DNA from 3 places in the Clostridium carnis genome. Region 1 is predicted to be linked to each of the others. Evidence: riboswitches for the same ligand, from Rfam matches in the RefSeq annotation. Region 1 holds a riboswitch; each other region holds the start of a gene.

What was found. Region 1 has a riboswitch for lysine ahead of ACYQ1T_RS05625 (Na+/H+ antiporter NhaC family protein). Riboswitches for the same ligand answer to the same signal wherever they lie in the genome.
Region 2: linked by a shared signal. The riboswitch ahead of ACYQ1T_RS12355 (APC family permease) and the one ahead of ACYQ1T_RS05625 (Na+/H+ antiporter NhaC family protein) in region 1 are both predicted to bind lysine.
Region 3: linked by a shared signal. The riboswitch ahead of lysA (diaminopimelate decarboxylase) and the one ahead of ACYQ1T_RS05625 (Na+/H+ antiporter NhaC family protein) in region 1 are both predicted to bind lysine.

Annotation. Positions count from the first base shown of each region.
Region 1 covers NZ_BAAHYS010000001.1:1,213,538-1,217,740, forward strand. Annotated here, with positions in the region: gene ACYQ1T_RS05615 (aminopeptidase P family protein) at 1-185, opposite strand, end outside; gene ACYQ1T_RS05620 (DUF5680 domain-containing protein) at 351-806, shown strand; gene ACYQ1T_RS05625 (Na+/H+ antiporter NhaC family protein) at 918-2,654, opposite strand; lysine riboswitch at 2,764-2,936, opposite strand; gene ACYQ1T_RS05630 (aminopeptidase P family protein) at 3,026-4,203, opposite strand, start outside.
Region 2 covers NZ_BAAHYS010000001.1:2,561,755-2,565,957, forward strand. Annotated here, with positions in the region: gene ACYQ1T_RS12340 (ABC transporter ATP-binding protein) at 1-65, shown strand, start outside; gene ACYQ1T_RS12345 (ABC transporter permease) at 68-886, shown strand; gene ACYQ1T_RS12350 (ABC transporter permease) at 890-1,681, shown strand; lysine riboswitch at 1,775-1,949, shown strand; partial or broken gene ACYQ1T_RS12355 (APC family permease) at 2,036-3,359, shown strand; gene ACYQ1T_RS12360 (hypothetical protein) at 3,508-4,071, shown strand.
Region 3 covers NZ_BAAHYS010000001.1:922,156-926,358, reverse strand. Annotated here, with positions in the region: gene ACYQ1T_RS04275 (DUF1576 domain-containing protein) at 1-977, opposite strand, end outside; gene ACYQ1T_RS04270 (hydrolase) at 1,277-1,951, shown strand; lysine riboswitch at 2,078-2,242, shown strand; gene lysA (diaminopimelate decarboxylase) at 2,408-3,700, shown strand; gene ACYQ1T_RS04260 (DUF3006 domain-containing protein) at 3,892-4,116, shown strand; gene lepB (signal peptidase I) at 4,116-4,203, shown strand, end outside.

The DNA.
Region 1 (4,203 bases):
CATAACATAGCTTTGTCTAAAGCAACTAAAAGTGTACCTGCTGATCCAGTAAATCCTGAAATATATGCTCTACCTTTATAATACTCACATACATATTCACTTTGATGAGGATCACTACTTGGTATTATATAATGAGTTATATTATTTTTTTTCATTATTTGTCTTAGTTTATTTATATTTTCCATTCTATTGCCCCCTTAATTTTCATAATATAATTATACATTACATATCAGTAATTATATTATATATTCTGTTTATTTAAAATTTATTTTATATTCTGAAAACTTTGTTGAATAGTGAGATTTTTTTTTATATAATTTAATATATGGTATTTAAAAGGAGGAACTTATATGGGAGACTTATTGAAATTCAAAAAATTTTTAGTAGAGGCTAAACAAAATACTTATGCTTCTGGTATAAAAAGAGAAGAGCCTTCTAGGCCAAGCTCTAAAGATTATGCTTTTAAAAAATATAATTACTACTATCTAGATAGCTATGTTGGTAATAAAAATTTCATTGGTGAAGAATTAATTTGGCATAATGAAAAGGTTTGTTGGGGAATGAATTATAAAGGACAACTTTTAACTGATGATATTCCAAGTGGATTTTCTTCTTTTTTAAAGAAGGCATTAAAAAATGTTAGCTCTGAATCACCTTTTAGAGGTCCAAAATATTTAGAGGATGATGATTTTATATATGAATGTAACTGGGATGGAGATGTTAGTTCTTTTAACGGAGTAGAAACTATAAAACATAATGGCAATGAAATATTTAAACTTCACTTCCATGGTGGAAAACTTCATTAAATTGAAAAAGGTAGAAGAGTTTTATTCTTCTACCTTTTGGTTTATTAAGCTTAATTATATTTTAAATCTAATTCCTATATATTATAAAAATTTTTTGTATATATTTTCTAGTTATTCTGCTTTTACTTCTACTTTCTTTCCTAACAATTGAACCCCTATAAATACTGCTAATAAGGATATTGGTAAAACAATATACCATGGTAATCCAAATCCTGCTGGTATATATCCAAATACTACTGTTATAGATGCTATAAATAATGAATACCACATTTGTGTCTTAACGTGAGCTATATGATTACATCCAGCTCCCATTGAAGAAAGTATAGTTGTATCTGATATTGGTGAGCAATGATCCCCAAATATTGCTCCTGTTAGTACGGCACTTGTACTTACTATAACATAACTCATATCTGGATTTATTGAATATGCTAGTGGAATTGCTAGTGGCATTAATATCCCCATAGTTCCATATGCTGTTCCCGTTGCAAATGATATTACTGCTCCAAGCATAAATATTAAACTTGGTAATAAGAAATATGGAAGTGATCCTGATAACATAGAAACTAGATATTTTGCAGTTCCTAAATCTTTAATTACTGATCCTAATGACCATGCTAATATTAATATAACTCCAGTTATAATTAATGGTTTCATTCCATCTATCCAAGTGTCAATAGCTTCTGATAAAGTAAATATTTTTTTAAATACTCCCATTGCTATAGCTACTATACTAGCTATTAATGCAGATTGGAATAATGCTACTGAAGCATCTGAATTACCAAAAATCTTTTGTATTGCTTCAAGGGATGTTGGTGAATTAGTTATTAATTGCTGTATAGCTATATCTTCTCCCCCCATTATAGTAGTATATCCACTATAATAGAAACAAATTAATGCTGTAATTACTAAAGTTCCTATTGGAATTATAGCATTCCATACACTTAATTTAACGCCTTCTTTTGGCTCTAGATCTGAATTATCAAGTGTATTTTTATTGTCTTCTATAGCAACTTCATCTTCTAAATGAAGCTTTCTTCTTCTTGCTGCTATTTCAGCTTTATACATTGGTCCAAAATCCTTTAAAAGTAATGATGTTATAAATACAAATGCTATAATTAATATGTTATAGAATCTATATGGTATTGTTTGTAGGAATATTCCAAAAGCATCTACTTGTTGACCTATTCCATTTGCAAACGCATCATTTATTAAACCAACCTCAAGTCCTATCCATGTTGAAATAATAGCTAGTCCTGCTATTGGTGCTGCCGTAGCATCAATTATAAATGCTAATCTCTCTCTAGATATATTCATTTTATCTGCTACTGGCTTCATTATAGGTCCAACTATTAATGAATTTGCATAGTCATCAAAAAACACTGCTATTCCTAATAATAAAGTTACCATTTGAGCACTTCGAGCAGTTTTAGCTTTTTTAGCTAATGCCTCAGCAATAGCTTTAGCTCCACCCATTTTAGCTACTAAATGAATAACACCTCCAATAGCTAATACTTGTAATATAATACCTGCATTCCATGGATCTGCAAGAGAATTTAATGCTCTAGAAACAAAATCTATGAATGATTGAATAAAAGCCCCCCCCAAACTATTATTAGTTAACTGCACTAAAAAAGTTCCTGATAATACCCCAATAAATAATGATATTATAACGTTCTTAGTTAAAAATGCTAACACTATGGCAATTATTGGTGGTATTAAAGTTAGTAACCCATAATGATCTGCATTTTTAGTTGCCGCATCTACCTCCGCTGCAAAAACTACCGATGTCGATAGAACTAACATCATAATAGTCATCAAAAATACCCTTAAATTTCTGTTGTTTTTCATTTTAATTTCTCCCTTCTAATTATTGTGAATAATTAAAAAGTAGTAAAAAAGAGCCTTGAGTTTTCACTCAAGGCTCTAGATATACTTCAAATAATATACTAAAAAATCCTCAAATAATAGCTCACCACAAAATTTTGTGACAGTGTTGCACATATTTTATGCAACCCCAGCTATACAACCTTAAAGCATTAGTTGTATGCTTCGGCGATAACTCCTTTCCTACTAAATCTTAGTGCTTACCTCATTAGCAGTACTATTAATTAACGCGCCTCTACTCTTTTTATTATTCACGTTTAATTAAATTATATAGATATTATTACTTTCATGCAATATCTCTTATTACATATTCAGAAAATTTTAACATTTAAAGCTTAATTACTTTTCATAAATGCTTCTATGTCCTCTACTGTTTTTATCATATTTTTTGTTAAGATATCATAGCCATCTTCCGTTATAAGTATATCATCTTCTATTCTTATACCTATACCCTCTTCTTGTATATAAATTCCCGGTTCAACAGTATAAACCATTCCAGCTTCAAATGTTACATCTCTATTTGGCATATCTGAATCATGAGTATCCATTCCTAAACTATGTCCTATACTATGATAATAATACTTTGTAACATCTTCTTTATTTGTTATTAAACCTAGTGAAATACACTCATCTGCAATCCAATCCTTAGCCTGTTTATTAAGTTCTAAAAATTTCACTCCTGGCTTCATTGACTTAATTACCTTTTCATTAACTCTTAAAACAGCATTATAAACTTCTTTTTGTCTATCAGAAAATACTCCATTTATAGGAAATGTCCTTGATATATCTCCATTATAGTAATTATGTTGAGCTCCTAAATCAAATAAAATTAAATCTCCATCTTTTAATTCTGAATTATTATCAACATAATGAAGTATTGTTGCATTTTCCCCTGCAGCTGCTATTGTTTTAAAGGCAAAATCTTTAACTCCATTACTCTTACAAACAAAATCAAAATATGCCTCTAATTCATACTCTTTTAATCCAGCCTTTGAGCTCTTCATTAACAGATTTACACCCTCTATTGTAATATCTATAGCTTTTTGTATTTCAGCTATCTCTTCTTTTGTTTTTACAAGCCTATATCTAGATATAATACTATAAATATTCTTTATATTTAATTGTGGATATTTCCTGCATATTTCCCTAGAAAACTCCTCTGAAATACTTAATCTTGAACTATAGTTATCTCTTTCTAAATCTAAATATAAATTTAATTCTTCTCTTTGTGATATTATTCTATTTATAAAAGAGTCTATATTACTTTTATAATCAACATCGTTAATTTCACAAACATCAAATACTTCTTGTTTTCTTATAGATTTGCCTTCCCATTTTTCAGCTATTGGATCTATATCCTTTATAAATAACTTGGAATTTTTCTCTCCATTTATTTTACTCATAACTAAAATATGATTTTCTTCCGCTATTCCTGTTAAATAATAAAAATTTCTATTTGGAGTAAACTGATATTTTTCGTCTGCAGTTTTTTTAGGTGCATTTCCTGCAAACA
Region 2 (4,203 bases), 1.3 Mb from region 1:
ATTTTTCAATAAAAGAAACTAGTATAGAGGATATTATAAAGAAGATTTATAGAAATGAGGTGTAGATATGAGTAAGTTTAAAGGAGTAAAATCATATCTAACATTTGCAAGAAATTCTTTTCAAAGAAATTTATCATATAGAGCTAATGCTATTATATTTTTCTTTGGAGAATTAATGATACTTGCAGTAACATACTATCTTTGGAAAGCAATATATAGTAGTTCAGAAGTAGATATAATTAATGGATTTACACTTAATGAAATGATTATTTATGTTCTTATTTCTTTTATTACAGGTGCAATAGTAAATGCTGATGTAGCTCATTTAATAAGCAGAGAAGTTAAAGATGGATCAATTGCTATAAATTTAATTAGACCTATAAATTTTGAAAAAAGAATGCTATTTGAAGGTTTAGGAAATTTATTATATAACTTTATTGTAGTTTTTATAATAGGATTTTTTGCAGTTACATTTTTGTTTTTTAAATATACTGGAAATATTAATTTACTTAATATTATTTTTTATTTTATAAGTATCTTTTTAGGGTTTATAATTAGTTTTTATTATAGTTATGCCTTTGGTCTTTTATCTTTTAAAATAACAAATATGTGGGGATTATCACAAATTATGCAGGCTATAATCCAGTTGCTTTCAGGAGCATTAATTCCAATTACCTTCTTTCCAAATTGGTTACAAAATATTTTTAATATTCTTCCATTTGGCTCTATGATTTATACTCCAAGTATGATTTATTTAGGAAAACTAACATATATGGAAAGTATAAATGCTATGTTTATACAGCTAATATGGGTTTGTGTTTTAGCTTTTATAGCTAGAAGTATGTGGAAATCATTAATTAAAGAATTAACTATTTTAGGAGGGTAGATCATGTGGAAATATATAAGATTATATTTTAAGTTTTTGCAGCAATATATTAAAAGTTTAATGGAATATAGAACAGATTTTATATTAGGACTTATTGGGTTTATCCTTGTACAATTTACAGGAGTAATTTTTATTAGACTTATATTTAATGTAATACCAACTTTAGAAGGATGGAGTTTTTATGAAATATTATTTATATATGGTTTTGCTCAAATACCTAGAGGGATAGATCATGTATTTACAGATTATTTATGGATATTTAGTTGGAAAACAATAGTTAAGGGAGAATTTGATAAATATTTATTAAGACCTTTAAATCCTTTATTTCAAGTTATTTCAGAAAGTTTTCAACCAGATGGTTTTGGGGAAATTATAATAGGAGTTTCTTTAGTTGGAATATCATCAAGTAAACTTGGAATTAATTATAATATAAAGGTAGTTACTTTATTTGTTTTTACTGTTTTTTGTGCCACTTTAATATATACAGCTATAAAGCTCGCAACAACTTCTTTAGCTTTTTGGGTTAAATTTGCACAGTCATATTTATTTATGGCATATCAAATAAGTTCTTTTGCTAAATATCCTATAAAAATATATAATTCAGGAATTAAATTTATTTTAACATTTATAATTCCATTTGCTTTTACTGGATATTTTCCAGGCGCTTATTTTATAGGAAAGGGAAGTTTTAAAACAGGAGTTATTTTACCTTGTGTAGTTAGCTTAATATCAATTATAGTAGCTTATTTTATTTGGTTAAGTGGTATAAGAGTATATGAAAGTGCTGGAAGTTAAATTATAAGATATTATAGGGTTAAATTAAATACTTGAAAATAATGCCTTTGACTTTTTTTAGATATTTGTTACAATAGCATGTGAAAATATAATAGGTAAGATAGAGGTTGCATCAATAAAGAGTAACATTAAGGAGTTAAGCACGAAGAGATAATGTAAAAGGTATTGATGCCGAAGTGTAAGATTTAAGCTTTAAGATTTTACATTGGGTTTGTATAAAATATATACAAAACTGTCACAATAAATATTGTGAAGCGCTATCTTTGTGTTTGTAAAAGTTTTATACCAAGTACAAGCTCGAAGAATAGTCTTTGAGCCTATTTTTTTATCTTAAAACATAGGAGAAGAAAACATATGAAAAACAATAATTTAAAAAAAGAAATTAGCTTATTTATGGCTACAATGCTTGTTTGTGGAAATATGATAGGCTCAGGGGTATTTATGTTACCGGCAACTCTTGCAGAGGTATCAGGGCCTTTTGCCACATTAATAGCATGGGGAATTACATCAATTGGATCAATATTAATAGCAATTTCTTTTGCAAATCTTGGTTCTAAATATCCAGCTACAGGTGGAGCATATCAATATACTAAAGAAGCTTTTGGGGAGTTTGTAGGTTTTTTAAGTGCATGGCTTTATTGGAATGGTTCTTGGATAGGGAATGCGGCTATAATAGTAGCATTATCTAGTTATAGTGCAGCTGTAATACCAGCTCTTAATAAACCAATAATATCTATAATTTATACAAGTTCAATATTATGGATTTTTACTATAATAAATATAGTAGGTGTAAAAAAAGCAGGAAAGATTCAATCTTTTGCAACTGTTTTTAAAATAGTATTTTTTGCATTATTTATAATAGTAGCATTTTTAAATTTTGATTCATCAAATTTAATGCCTTTATTACCAGCAGAAAAGGGATTAAATACAGTACCATTAGCTGCAGCTTCAACTTTATGGGCTTTTGTTGGACTTGAAAGTGCTACAGTTACGGCAGGAGAAATTAGTAATCCAGAAAAAAATGTAAAAAAGAGTACTATTTATGGTATGTTAATTGCATCTATTATTTATATACTAATAAGTATTGCTAGTATGGGAGCTATGCCTAATGATAAACTTGCAGCAAGTTCAGCACCACTTACAGATATACTAACTAATATATTAGGAACATCAATAGGAAAACCATTAACTATAGCAGTAATTGTATGTATATTAGGAACCTACTATAGGATGGTTATTATCTACAGCGAGAGTTGCTTATGCAGCAGGGGAAGATGGAGTATTTCCAAAATACTTTGGAGAATTACATCCAAAGTATGCAACACCAGCAAAAGCTTTAATAACAGGATCTATTTTAGTAAATATACTTTTAGTAATGAACTATCAAAAAAGTATGGTATCAGCATTTACATTTATAACAATACTTGCAACGTTAGCATTTTTACCAATTTATTTACTAACAGCAGCAGCAGAAATAATGTTAATGTTTAAGGGACATAAAGAATTTAACTTTAGAATATTTATAAAAAAATCTTTGATTCCAATATTAGCATTTGTTTATACAATATGGACTATATATGGATCAGGTGCTGAAACTGTAATGTGGGGATTTATATTAATGTTACTAGGAGTTCCATTTTATATATATAATCATCACAAAAATAAAATTAGTAATTAGAAATATAATTATAAGAATATTTAATATTAACTGAAATACAAAGGCAGATTTAGTATAATACGAATCTGCCTTTTTTAGTTTTAAATAAATAAATTTTTAATTTAGGGGTAAATTATTTTTGAGCAAGAAAATTAAGGAGGAATTTAAAATGAAATTTAGATCACTTATTTTATCATTAATCCTTGGAGTTACTTTATTAGTTGGGTGTGGTAAAACAACTAAGGAAGAAGTACAAAATAATGAAAAAACTCCACAAATTACAGATGAAGCTCCAGATGTAGTTACTTCTCCATCAAGAGTAACTGATGAAGCAACTTTAGAAAAAGCATCTAAAGAAAGTTGGATTATAATATTAGAAAAAGATGTAAGTACAAATAAAGATGTAGTTTTAGAAGGTGGATTATATAAAGCTGATAAAGAAGATATAAGTAAAAAGGTTCCTACTTCACGTGTTTTAGCATTATATAAAAAAGCTGAAGATAAGACAATAGAAGCTACGTACACTTTAACTACTCCTAAATTAATAATAAAAGATGAAAATGCTAAAATTGAAGGTGGAACTATTAAAGGCGATGTATATATTGAAAAAAATGGTGTAAAACTAGAGGATGCTACAATTGAAGGAAATGTATACTTTAAAACTGAAGAAGCTAAAGGATCTTTTCATTTAAGTGAAAAATCTAAGGTAACAGGAAGCATGGAAGTAAAATAATAAATAAAAAAGGTCTTATTCTTAATTGAAATAAGACCTTTTTTGTGGGAAAATAAGTTGTTGGAGTTATGTGCCATGTAATTAATATTAAAAGACATAATATTAACAAAAGGATTATATTTCTTAGGGGGA
Region 3 (4,203 bases), 290 kb from region 1:
GTAGGCGAATTCATAGGAGCTACATGAAAATAAGATGCAATACAAGCACCTAAAACTATAGGTATTGTATTTTTTAAATGTTTTCCAAAGCAGCCAAATCCCATAATTGTAAATATACCTGCCATTGTAGGACCATTTAAATCTCCTTTAATAAGAATTACAAATAGTGTATAAAATAGTCCAAGTATTCCCATATTTATATAAGAAGCTTCTCCAAAGAGAAGGAAAAAGTCGCTAACTAGCCTACCAGTTTGCTTATTTATTTCAATAAGCTTTTCTTTAGGTTTATTACTAAAAATTAACCCAATAATTATTAAATATACAGATATTATAGTTAAAAATATTGTGAATTTAATATTAGAGCCAGTATGCCAAATAAGTCTTGTTTCAAAATTAATTCCAAAACCACGGAATATAGACATTAATAAAGTAGCAAATAATCCACCAGCAAAGCCTATATTATATAAATTATACCCATTATGAGATTTAATGCAATGGGATGCTATAGGAGCTAAAATAAATCCTGTAAAAATCCCAATTAAATACCCTAGAACTATACCTTGAAATGTTGAAAAATGCCCTGTAAAACTAAGTTGACTAACTGTTGGTGCAAGAGAAGTAGCTAAAAGAGCAACTAAAACATAATTTAAAAATGGTTCTTTTTGATATTTTGAAAATAAATATGTTCCTATGATTATTGGCCAAATATTTAATATATTTTTACCGAAAAAAGAGAAGCCTGTCATTAACCATAAGGCCATTATAGTAGACCCATTTGGTTTTATACCTATACATACAAGTATTAAAATAGAAATGCTACTTGTTAAAGCTGCATTTACTAAAGTTGCACCAATGCCTCCAACTTCAAAATAATCTGTAATTAAAATGTCTGGAGTAAATATTATAGACTTTAAGCCATTAAAAATCTCCTTGGGTGAGTCTATAAAAAGTGCAAAAATAATAAAAAATAAATACATTATTAGCAATACGATATATGGGGGATAGAGTTTCTTTTTTAAAGTCATTAGAAATCACCTCTCTTGTATAGTATTGTTTGAAAAATAATTATTAAAAGTAAAAAATTATAGTTGATAAATACCTTTGATTTGTGTAAAATTCGTAGGTATTGTTTTATTAAAAATAATATATTTAGATACAATTATTATACATATATAATTGCAAGTAATATCTTTAAATATAATTATAAAGTAGTATAATATAAATTGGAAATATAAAGTGGTAAATAATTAAAAATCATAAGCAATAGGGGGAGCATATGGAAGTTAAAAAGACCAAACAAGTACCAGAAATTAAGGGGATATTAAGAAGTCATGTAGTTGAAGTGCCAACTTGTATAAGAGATTGCACTGGAATAAAAATCTTTGGTAAGAGAATAAAATCGTTATTGTTTACTACAGATGTTGCTATTATAAGAAATACAAATGCAGATGCTATAATAGCAGTTTATCCATTTACTCCTCAGCCTCTAATAACACAAGCTTTAGTAATGGCTGCTGATGTTCCAGTATTTTGTGGCGTTGGAGGAGGAATAACACAAGGCAAGAGAGTTGTTAACCTTTCCCTAGATGCAGAGTTTAAAGGAGCAATGGGCGTTGTAGTTAATGCACCAACATCAAATGAAATAGTAAAAAGTATTAGAGAAACTATTGATATACCAGTAATTGTAACGGTAGTTTCAGAATGTGAGAATATTAGAGAAAGAATTGATGCTGGAGCAACAATTCTTAATGTATCAGGTGGGAAAAATACACCTAAAATAGTTAGAAAAATAAGAGAAGAATTCCCTATATTCCCCATTATGGCAACTGGTGGACCAACAGAGGAGACAATTATTGAAACAATAGAAGCTGGAGCTAATGCTATAACATATACCCCACCATCATCAGGAGAAAAAATGGGAGAGTTAATGGATAAATATAGAGGTGAATGAAAGTTACTTAATAAAAAAAAAATTCTGAAAATAAATATAGAATAATTTTGTAAAAAGTGTATAATAATATTAATAGAAAGATTTAAGAGATTAAATATAAAATTTAGTTTCTCACTTTAAAAGAATTACCAAGGTAGAGGAGCTGTTATAAAGAGTATCTATGATTAGCCGGCAGGCTTCGAGGCATAGAGAAAGGGATAATAGCCGAAGAGATATCAATGCTAAAAGTTATTTCTGGGTATGTATATAATATATACATAACTGTCACGTAAGTGGAGAGCTACAATGGCATTAAATTGCAAAATTATGAATTAGGTAAATACCTAAAAGTATTTATAAATAAAATACTAACATAATTATAGCTATCATTAAACTTATGTAAGTCTACCACTATGGATAATTCCGTAGTGGATTTTTTATTATTAAAAAAATAGATAGTTAAAATGGAGGTAAATTATGAGACTATTTGGGGCAAGTCGATGTAAAGGAAATGATTTAGTAATTGGAGGTATTAGTGCAAAGGAGCTAGCAAAGAATTATGGAACTCCATTATATGTAATGGATGAGCAATTAATTATTGATACCTGTAGAAGCTATTATAAAAATTTTAAATGTAGAGAAACTGGAAATAGAGTTGCCTTTGCAGGAAAAGCATTTTTAACAGTAGCAATGTGCAAGTTAATAAAAGAAGAGGGGCTTTTTTTAGATGTTGTTTCAGGGGGAGAGTTATATACTGCTTATAAGGCAGAATTTCCATTGGAAAATATATATTTTCATGGAAACAATAAAACAATAGATGAAATAGAACTGGGAGTAAAACTTGGAGTTGGTAGATTTATAGTTGATAATCTTTTAGAACTTGAAAAGGTAAATACAATAGCCAGAAAGTATAAAAAAGTTCAAAAGATATACCTAAGGTTAACTCCAGGTATAGAGGCTCACACACATGATTATATAAAGACAGGACAAATAGATTCTAAGTTTGGGTTTGCGCCAGTTGGTAATATAATTTTAGATGCAGTTAAAACTGCATTAGAATTTGATAACATTGAACTAGTAGGGTTACACTGTCATATAGGATCACAAATTTTTGAAACTGAACCCTTTGGTGATGCAGCAGAAGTTATGTTAAACTTTATTAATACTATCAAGCAAGAAACAGGACATTTAATTGAAGAGTTAGATTTAGGTGGAGGTTTTGGTATTTATTATTCAGAAGGTGATAAGCCAAAGGAAACTGAGGAATATTGCAATGTAATATTAAATAGAGTAGATGAAGTATGTAAAAAGTTATGTCTTAAAAGACCAATTTTAACTATAGAGCCAGGTAGATCAATTGTCGCTAATGCAGGGACTACATTATATACAGTAGGATCTATAAAAGAGATACCTGATATAAGAACTTATGTAGCTGTAGATGGAGGAATGACAGATAATATTAGACCAGCATTATATGGTGCAAAGTATGAAGCTGTTATTGCTAATAAAGTAAATGATAAATTAACAGAAAAAGTAACAATAGCAGGCAAGTGTTGTGAGTCAGGAGATATACTTTTAAAAGATATTAAAATACAAAAAGCTGAGAGTGGAGATATATTAGCAGTATTTTCAACAGGAGCATATGGATTTTCAATGTCTAATAAATATAATAAAAATTTAAGACCAGCAGTTATATTTGTAAGAAACGGAGAGGCAAAAGTTGTTGTTAAAAGACAAAGTTATGAAGAATTATTAGAAGGAGAGCTATAGAAAGTATTATATAAGCTTAAAATAAAGCAAAAGCTATTTGATTTTTATTTTATCAAATAGCTTTTTATTTTAATAATGTGTAAAAAAATTTAACTGACACAAAGCTGATATTTAAATTTAAATCAAATGTGTTATACTAAAATATAAGTATAAAAAAAGAGAGGTGAATAACAACAGGATTGTTATATTATATGGAAAAACAACTTTTTATTGTAGATAGAATTGAAGGTGAATATATAGTTTTAGAAGCACCTAATAATAAAATTATTAATATAGATAAAAAAGAATTAACAGATAATATAAAAGAGGGAGATATATTAATTAAAAAAGGGAATAAATTTATTCTTGATGAAGTAGAAACTAGAATAAGAAAAGAAAGAATAGAAAAAATCGTGAAAGGTTTGTGGGAAGATTAATGGAGAAGAAAAATTCTAAAAATGATCTATATATATCTAAATCCTTAGATGTTAATATAGAGGATGATGAAAACTCAGAAAAAGATT